One region of the Streptomyces sp. DT190 genome, then DNA from elsewhere that is predicted to be linked to it. Evidence: riboswitches for the same ligand, from Rfam matches in the RefSeq annotation. Region 1 holds a riboswitch; the other holds the start of a gene.
The links. Region 1 has a riboswitch for glycine ahead of gcvP (aminomethyl-transferring glycine dehydrogenase). Riboswitches for the same ligand answer to the same signal wherever they lie in the genome.
Positions count from the first base shown of each region.

Region 2: linked by a shared signal. The riboswitch ahead of gcvT (glycine cleavage system aminomethyltransferase GcvT) and the one ahead of gcvP (aminomethyl-transferring glycine dehydrogenase) in region 1 are both predicted to bind glycine.

Region 1 is NZ_JBNCNM010000036.1:9,801-14,361, reverse strand. It holds gene gcvP (aminomethyl-transferring glycine dehydrogenase) at 1-2,845, opposite strand, end outside; glycine riboswitch at 3,023-3,118, opposite strand; gene ACPXCS_RS37595 (PRC-barrel domain-containing protein) at 3,231-3,608, shown strand; gene ACPXCS_RS37590 (DNA polymerase IV) at 3,643-4,561, opposite strand, start outside.
Region 2 is NZ_JBNCNM010000014.1:245,091-249,651, forward strand. It holds gene ACPXCS_RS24580 (enhanced serine sensitivity protein SseB) at 92-880, opposite strand; gene ACPXCS_RS24585 (AAA family ATPase) at 1,664-2,332, opposite strand; glycine riboswitch at 2,555-2,654, shown strand; glycine riboswitch at 2,655-2,772, shown strand; gene gcvT (glycine cleavage system aminomethyltransferase GcvT) at 2,763-3,932, shown strand; gene gcvH (glycine cleavage system protein GcvH) at 4,034-4,411, shown strand; gene glyA (serine hydroxymethyltransferase) at 4,426-4,561, shown strand, end outside.

The DNA of each region.
Region 1 (4,561 bases):
GGTTCCGGTCACCGTAGGCCTGGTCGATACGGCGCACCGGCGGCCAGTACTTGTCGGCGACCGAGACCCCGGCCGGGAAGACGGCCTCCTCGCGGCTGTAGGCGTGCTCCCACGCACCGGCGAGGGCGCCGGCGGTGTGCGGGGCACCCCGCAGCGGGTTGTCCTCGGCGGGCCACTCACCGGAACCGACCTTCTCGATCTCCGCGCGGATGGCGATCATCGCGTCGCAGAACCGGTCCAGCTCGGTCAGGTCCTCCGACTCGGTCGGCTCGATCATCAGCGTCCCGGCCACCGGGAACGACATCGTCGGCGCGTGGAAGCCGTAGTCGATGAGCCGCTTGGCGACGTCGTCGACGCTGACACCGGTCGCCTTGGTCAGCGGCCGCAGGTCGATGATGCACTCGTGCGCGACGAGCCCGCCGGGACCGGTGTAGAGCACCGGGTAGTGCGGCTCGAGCCGCTTGGCGACGTAGTTGGCGCTCAGCACCGCCACCTGCGTGGCCCGCTTGAGCCCCTCGCCGCCCATGAGCCGGACGTAGGCCCAGGAGATCGGCAGGATGCCGGCCGAGCCCCAGGGCGCCGCCGAGATGGGGCCGACGCCCGTCTCCGGGCCCGCCTCGGGCTGCAGCGGGTGGTTCGGCAGGTACGGCGCGAGGTGCTCGCGCACCGCCACCGGGCCGACGCCCGGGCCGCCACCGCCGTGCGGGATGCAGAAGGTCTTGTGCAGGTTCAGGTGCGAGACGTCACCGCCGAAGTGGCCCGGCTTGGCCAGCCCGACCAGCGCGTTGAGGTTGGCGCCGTCGACGTAGACCTGGCCGCCCGCCTCGTGCACCTGTGCGCAGATGTCGGCGACGTGCTCCTCGAACACGCCGTGGGTCGACGGGTAGGTGATCATCAGCACGGCGAGTTCGTCGCGGTGCTGCTCGATCTTCGCCCGCAGGTCCTCGACGTCGATCTCGCCGTCCTCGGCGGTCTTCACGACGACGACCTTCATGCCGGCCATGACGGCGCTGGCGGCGTTGGTGCCGTGCGCGGAGGACGGGATCAGGCACACGGTCCGCTGCTCGTCGCCGTTGGCCCGGTGGTAGCCGCGCACCGCGAGCAGACCGGCCAGCTCGCCCTGGGACCCGGCGTTCGGCTGGAGGGAGACCTTGTCGTACCCGGTGACCTCGGCGAGCCGGTCCTCCAGCTCATGGATGAGCGTGAGGTAGCCCTGGGCCTGCTCGGCGGGGGCGAAGGGGTGCAGCTGCCCGAACTCGGGCCAGGTGACCGGCTCCATCTCGGTGGTCGCGTTGAGCTTCATGGTGCAGGAGCCCAGCGGGATCATGCCGCGGTCGAGCGCGTAGTCCCGGTCGGCCAGCCGGCGCAGGTAGCGCAGCATGGCCGTCTCGGAGCGGTGCTGGTGGAAGACGGGGTGCGTCAGGTAGTCGTCGGAGCGCAGCAGCCCGGCCGGGAGCCCTTCCTCGGTGGCGTCGTCCAGCGCCTCGATGACCCCCTCGACGCCGAAGGCGGCCCACACGGCCCGCAGCTGGGCCCGGCTCGTGGTCTCGTCGCAGGCGATCGAGACGTGGTCGGCGTCGACGAGACGCAGGTTGACCCCGTTGTCGCGCGCGGCCGCCACGACCTCGGCGGCCCGGCCCGCGACGCGCACGGTCAGGGTGTCGAAGTAGGAGCCGTGTACGACCTCGACGCCGCCGTTCGCGAGCCCGGCGGCGAGGACCGTGGCGTAACGGTGGGTGCGCCGGGCGATGCCCCGCAGGCCGTCCGGGCCGTGGTAGACGGCGTACATGCCGGCCATCACGGCGAGCAGCACCTGCGCGGTGCAGATGTTGCTGGTCGCCTTCTCGCGGCGGATGTGCTGCTCACGCGTCTGCAGCGCCAGCCGGTAGGCCTTGTTCCCGTCGGCGTCCACGGACACGCCGACGAGCCGCCCGGGCAGGCTGCGCGCCATCTTCTCCTGGACCGCCATGTAGCCGGCGTGCGGCCCGCCGAAGCCCATCGGCACGCCGAAGCGCTGGGTCGTGCCGACCGCGATGTCCGCGCCGAGCTCGCCGGGCGACTTCAGCAGGGTCAGCGCGAGCAGGTCGGCGGCGACGGTGACGACGGCGCCCAGCTCGTGCGCCCGGTCGATGACCGGCTTGATGTCCCTGACGGCTCCGGAGGCGCCCGGGTACTGGATCAGCACGCCGTTGATCTCGCGCTCGGCGACCTCGTCCGGAATGCCGTCGGTGAGGTCGGCGACGACGACCTCCACGCCCGTCGGCTCGGCCCGGGTCTGGATCACGGCGATGGTCTGCGGCAGCGCGTCCGCGTCGACCAGGAACAGGCCCTTCTTGTTCTTGCCCATCCGCCGCGACAGCGCCATGGCCTCGGCCGCCGCGGTGCCCTCGTCGAGCAGGGAGGCACCGGAGGTCGGCAGTCCGGTGAGGTCGGCGACCATGGTCTGGAAGTTGAGCAGCGCTTCCAGACGCCCCTGCGAGATCTCCGGCTGGTACGGCGTGTACGCGGTGTACCAGGCTGGGTTCTCCATGACGTTGCGCATGATGACCGGCGGCGTGAACGTGCCGTAATAGCCGAGTCCGATCATGGAGCCGAGGACCTGGTTGCGGTCGGCGAGCGAGCGCAGCTCGGCGATCACCTCGGCCTCGCTGCGGGCACCGGGCAGGTCGAGGGCCTCGGCGCTCTTGATGACGGCCGGGACCGCGGCGGCCGTGAGCTCGTCGAGTGAGCCGTAGCCGACCTGCGCGAGCATCTTGGCCTGGGCCTCGTGGTCGGGGCCGATGTGGCGCTGCTCGAAGGGCACTGCCTCTTCGAGCTCGGAAAGCGGAATGCGATGGGCGGTCATGGGCGGAGGCCTCCTGGTCTGACACGACCTTCGAGGGGCACCACGGCGCGGGTACCCGGACGGCCTCCCCCTCTGTCATCTCAACCTGAGAGCTTCACCGGATCGCCCGAAGGCCTCCGGCTTTCACCGTCGGTGAGAGCGGAAGCCGTCGACACCCGCTCTTCTTTCCAGAGTGACCTCGTCCGTGCGGTACGTGTGCCTGAGAGATTCCGGGGAGGATTTGCTCCTTCGGCGCCTCCGATGATGTCCGGAGGACTCTCCCGCGCGGGGTCAGCAGCCGTTGCCAGCGTACCAGCGCGGTCAACGCACGAACCTTCGAGTGGCCGCCTCCCCGATTCTGCCGTTTTGTAGTGCTTACGGATGATTGCGAGCCTGTGGAGGTCCCGTGCGTACCGATATCGATCCGCGCAACCTGATCGGCCGCAAGGCGTTCGACCGCAACGGAGCCCGGATCGGCACGATCGACGAGGTCTACCTCGACGACGCCACCGGCGAACCGGAGTGGGCGGCCATACGGACCGGCCTGTTCAGCAGGGACGCGTTCGTCCCCCTGGAGCCCAGCGAGCTGATCGACGGCGCCCTCCACATCCCTTTCGAACGCGCCCTGATCAAGGACGCCCCCGACTTCGGCGTGGGCCGCCACCTCTCCCCCGAGCAGGAGCTCCAGCTCTACCACCACTACGGCCTCGACATCGCCGCTCCTCCCCCACTCCCGGACCACGCCTTCGGCAAGCTGGCGGGCTCGGACGAACAGACGACCTGAGAGGCCGGACCAGGCCTGCCAGGACAGCCACCCCCTAGTAGAGGGGCGCGGCTCCCGACGACGTCCCCACCGGCCCGACGGAGCCCTTCCGGTGCACCTCGGGCTCCCCGCTTCCCTCAGGCTCCTCGGGGAGCGCGGGACCCTCAGGCCCCTCGGGCCCCTCAGATCTTCGTAACACCAGCGGCAACGGATCCGCCGGCTCCAGCGCGGGGTCGTCGACGCGGAACGTACGCACTCTCCCCGGCTCCGACCCGGGCGTCTCGAAGCGCACGGTGACCCGCCCCAGTCCACTGCCCTGCACCCACCCGTGCCCGAACTCGGCGTGCCGCACGTCGTGCCCGGCGGGCCAGCGACGCTCGGCGAGCGACGGCTGCTCCTCGGCCCGCGCGACGGCGTGCTCCTCCGCCACCCCCTCCGCCACCGACCGCTCCCCCGCGGCCTGCGCGAACAGGTCCTCCTGGGTGTAGTCGGCGAGCCCGCTGACCCCCACCCCGAGCAGCCTCACGCCACCCGTGGTGTCCACCGAGTCGAGCAGCCTCGCCGCCGCCTCCCCGATCACCCCGGGATCGTCCGTCGGCCCCCGCAGCGTCTCGGACCGGGTGAGCGTCGAGAAGTCGTACCGCCGCACCTTCAGCACGATCGTCCGCCCGGACAGACCCGCCCCGCGCAGCCGCCGTACGCACCGGTCGGCCAGCCGCTGCACCTCCAGCCCGACCCGCACCCGGTCGTGGATGTCCACGTCGTACGTGTCCTCCACGGACACGGACTTCGCCTCCCGCTCCGCCACCACGGGCCGGTCGTCGCGCGCCAGGGCCATCGCGTAGAGCCCGTGCCCGTGCGCCTTCCCCAGCAGCCGGACCAGCTCGTCCTCGCCCGCTTCCACGATCTCCTCGACCGTGGTGATCCCGGCCCGCCGCAGATGGTCCCCCGTCGCCGGTCCGACCCCGGGCAGG
Region 2 (4,561 bases), on a different contig from region 1:
CGCCCACCGGCTCGGGACTCGTTCCCGTACGGGCGGTGCGGTTCCGTCCGCGGCGTGCGGCGCGGTTCCCCGCGTCCGAAGGTGCGCCGGCCTACCGCTGGTAGAAGGGCCGGACCCGGCCGCGCATCCAGTCGCCCACCGGGTCCTGGGCCACGTCCAGCAGGACGAGGTTGACGGGCCAGGGCGCCGGGGACCTGGTCACGGCCCGGGTGAGTGCCTCCAGGGGCAGGGCCCGCAGGTCGCCTTCCCACTGCGAGAGTTCGACGCCCACGAACATCACGGGGTCGGCGGTCTCGATCGCGGCGAGACAGCGGCGGGCGGTGAGCACGACGCCGATCGCCTCGAACTCGGCGGAGGCGGCGGCCAGGAAGTCCACCGGGTCGTCCTGCCAGTCGGGCTCGAAGAGGCGGACCCGGCCGCCGCTCGTGGGGCCGTCCAGCGGGGTGCGGCCTGCCCGGCACAGCTCCGCGACGGCGGGGGGCGGCAGGGGTGTGCCGACCACGCCCCCGGGGTTGATGACGATTCCCGCGTGTGGGGGCAGGCCGCGGGCGAACTCCACGGCGGGCGCGATGGTGTACGCCATGTGCGCTCCGGCGACCAGGCGGAACTGCTCCTCGGAGCTGAACACCGGCACGAACGCCTGGCCCTCGATCTCGACGGCGGGCAGGTCGAGGGGGCCGCTGTTCGGGCCGCCGCCGCTGGGGAGCGGGACCCAGACGAAACTCCGTCCGAGCACCTCGACGATCCGGCCGCCGGCCGCCGGTCCGGCGCCGAGGGCGGCCGAGAGCACCTCCTCCAGCTCGTTGCCGGGCCAGCCACCGTGCGGGTGGGTCTGCGTCTGCGCCGGGAAGTCCGCGGAGAAGTCCGCCGGGAAGTCCATCTGCCTACCGCCTGCCTGAAACCACTGCTGAGTGCGAAAAGGCTAACGGCTCGGGGGGAGGGAGTGACCGGGCCGGGCGGACCGGCTCACGGCCCGGGACCGGCCGCCGGTCCACGGCCGGAGTTCCGGTCGACGCCCTCGGCGGCTCCGTCCACCGGTCACCGGCCCACGACGCGCGTTCCGGTTGCCGCGCACGGCCGGTCCGCCCGCCGGCCGCCGGCCCACGACGCGGGTGCGACGGTCACCGGACTACAGCGCGAGTTCCGGTCGCCGTCCACGACCGATCCGCCCACCGGCCGCCGGCCCACGACACGGGTGGTGCGACGGTCACCGGACCACAACGAGAGATCCGGTCGCCGTCCACGACCGATCCGCCCACCAGCCACCGGCCCACGACACGGGTGCGCCGGTCACCGGACCACAGCACGAGATCCGGTCGCCGTCCACGACCGATCCGCCCACCAGCCCCCGGCCCACGACACGGGTGCGCCGGTCACCGGACCACAGCACGAGTTCCGGTCGCCGTCCACGACCGATCCGCCCGCCGGCCGCCGGCCCACGACGAGGGTCTGCCGGTCCCCGGCCCACGGTGCGTGTTCCGGTTGGCGTGGCCCGCCGGTCCGTTCGCCGGTCGCCGGCCTGCGACGAGAGGCTGCCGGTCAGCCCGTACGGATCGGCTCGCGCCGTCCGGGCCGTCGTGCACCGGGGCCGCGCCGGGACCGCTACCGCGTCACTTCAGCCACAGTCGCGAGCCGCTCGGTTCGTCCCGCGCCCCCGGCCGCGTCACCCCGTGAAGCCGATCCGGCGGAGCGTGTTCGCCGTCTCCCGGTCGGCGAGGACGGCCGAGCCGCAGCCGGAGGGGAGGTCGCCCTGCTCCACGGCGCGCAGCAGGCGGGTCGTGGCCGCGCGGTGGCGCAGGAACGCGTAGCGCGAGACGCCCCGGCCCCGGTCGCGCTGGCCCGCCAGGGCCTGCTCGGGGGTGACGTCGAGGAGGAGCAGGTGCAGCGTGCCGCCCCGGCGGCGGGCCTCACGGGCGAGCCAGCGGCGGACCCAGGCCTGCGTGCCGCAGTCGTGCACCACGATCCCCTCGCCGGAGCGCAGTGCCCGGCGCAGCCCCGCGTAGTGGGCGAGACGGACCAGCGGGCGGTAGGTCGCGTAGGGCAGGAAGCGCGGCATGCGGCGCTCCCAGCGGTCGCGGGTGTCCTGGGAGTCGACGCGCCGGCCCGGCACGGTGCGCCGCATCAGCGTGGACTTGCCGCTGCCCGGCAGGCCCGTGACCACGACCAGGTCCCGGGGTCCGAACAGCAGCGCGCGCGGGCCGCGGCCGGGGCGGTCGCGCAGATCGCGGACGACCGGCGCCGGCACCGGGCCGCGGGCCGCCCCGGCCGGCACCACCGGCTGCTCGGGCAGCGCGATGCCCGTGGTCGTGGCGTACGCCCTGGTCCTGTTCACCGTGATCGTCCTCCCCTGGGGCCAGGTACGGAGTCCCATCCCCGCCGAGTGTAAAGAGAAGGTAATGCCGCAGGCCTCTCATTTCCGTACTCTTCCTGCAACAGGGCTGCTACAGGTCGCTGTGTCCGACGCGCGGGACTCGTGCACTCCCTGTGAAAGGTCCCCCTGCCGCGCCGGAAGGATGCGTGCAATGATGTGCGCGCCAACTGCATACCGGCCGTTTGAATCCGCGCGGGAGAGTTCCCAGCACCGCTGACGCTGGGGCGCCGAAGGAGCAAGTCCCTCCCTTGAATCTCTCAGGCCCCGTTACCGCGCGGGCGAGGCACATCTGAAAAGCGGGCCCTCCCCTGCCCCCGGCAGGCCGGCTCCACCCAAGGTGCAAGCCATGGACCAGCGCGGTCATGGCGAACCTCTCAGGTTCCGATGACAGATGGGGAGGAACGACCTCGCCCGTCATCGCCTTGGGAGACAACGGACTGTGAGCAGTACAGGAGAACTCCGTCACACCGCGCTCGATGCCCTGCATCGTTCGCTGGGTGCGACGATGACCGACTTCGCCGGCTGGGACATGCCCCTGCGCTACGGCTCCGAGCGCGACGAGCACCTCGCCGTGCGCACGAAGGCCGGGCTGTTCGACCTCTCCCACATGGGTGAGATCACCGTCACCGGCCCGCAGGCCGCCGCCCTCCTCGACTTCGCCCTGGTGGGCAACATCGGCGGGGTGAAGCCGGGCCGCGCCCGCTACACCATGATCTGCCGGGCCGACGGCGGCATCCTCGACGACCTGATCGTCTACCGCCTGGGCGAGACCGAGTTCATGGTCGTCGCCAACGCCTCCAACGCCCAGGTCGTGCTGGACGCGCTGACCGAGCGCGCCGCCGGCTTCGACGCCGAGGTGCGCGACGACCGGGACGCCTACGCGCTCATCGCCGTGCAGGGCCCCGAGTCGCCCGCGATCCTGAAGTCCCTCACGGACGCCGACCTCGACGGGCTGAAGTACTACGCCGGTCTGCCCGGCACGGTCGCCGGGGTCCCGGCCCTGATCGCCCGCACCGGCTACACCGGCGAGGACGGCTTCGAGCTGTTCGTGAAGCCGGAGCACGCCGTCGAGCTGTGGCAGGCGCTGACCAAGGCCGGCGAGGGCGCCGGGCTGGTCCCGTGCGGTCTGTCCTGCCGCGACACGCTGCGCCTGGAGGCCGGCATGCCGCTGTACGGGCACGAGCTGAGCACCTCCCTGACGCCCTTCGACGCCGGTCTCGGCCGTGTGGTGAAGTTCGAGAAGGAGGGCGACTTCGTGGGGCGCGAGGCCCTGCGCGAGGCCGCCGCCCGGGCCGAGCAGAACCCGCCGCGCGTGCTGGTCGGACTGGTCGCCGAGGGCCGCCGGGTGCCGCGCGCCGGGTACGCGGTCGTCGCCGGCGGCGAGGTGGTCGGCGAGGTCACCTCCGGCGCCCCCTCCCCCACCCTGGGCAAGCCGATCGCCATGGCCTACGTGGACGCCGCGCACGCCGCGCCCGGCACGCCCGGCGTGGGCGTGGACATCCGGGGCAGTCACGAGCCGTACGAGGTCGTGGCGCTGCCGTTCTACAAGCGGCAGAAGTAGACACTGGCCGCAGGCCGCGGCAACGGCCTGCGCGACCGTCGTCCCAGCTGGACACCAGTCCCCTTTCACAGCACTCCCGCGCGTACAGGAGAATTCAGGCCATGAGCAACCCCCAGCAGCTGCGTTACAGCAAGGAGCACGAGTGGCTGTCGGCCGCCGAGGACGGCGTGTCGACGGTCGGTATCACCGAGCACGCGGCCAACGCGCTCGGCGACGTCGTGTTCGTCCAGCTTCCCGAGGTCGGTGCCACGGTGTCCGCGGGCGAGACCTGCGGCGAGCTGGAGTCGACCAAGTCGGTGTCCGACCTGTACTCCCCGGTCTCCGGTGAGGTCACCGAGGTCAACGAGGACGTCGTGAACGACCCGTCGCTGGTGAACTCGGCCCCCTTCGAGGGCGGCTGGCTGTTCAAGGTGCGCGTCACGGACGAGCCGGGCGACCTGCTCTCCGCCGACGAGTACACCGCGTTCTCCGCCGGCTGAGGGGTCGTAGCCGCATGTCCGTCCTGAACACACCCCTGCACGAGCTCGACCCGGCCGTGGCCGCCGCAGTCGACGCCGAGCTGCACCGCCAGCAGTCCACGCTGGAGATGATCGCCTCCGAGAACTTCGCCCCGGTGGCGGTCATGGAGG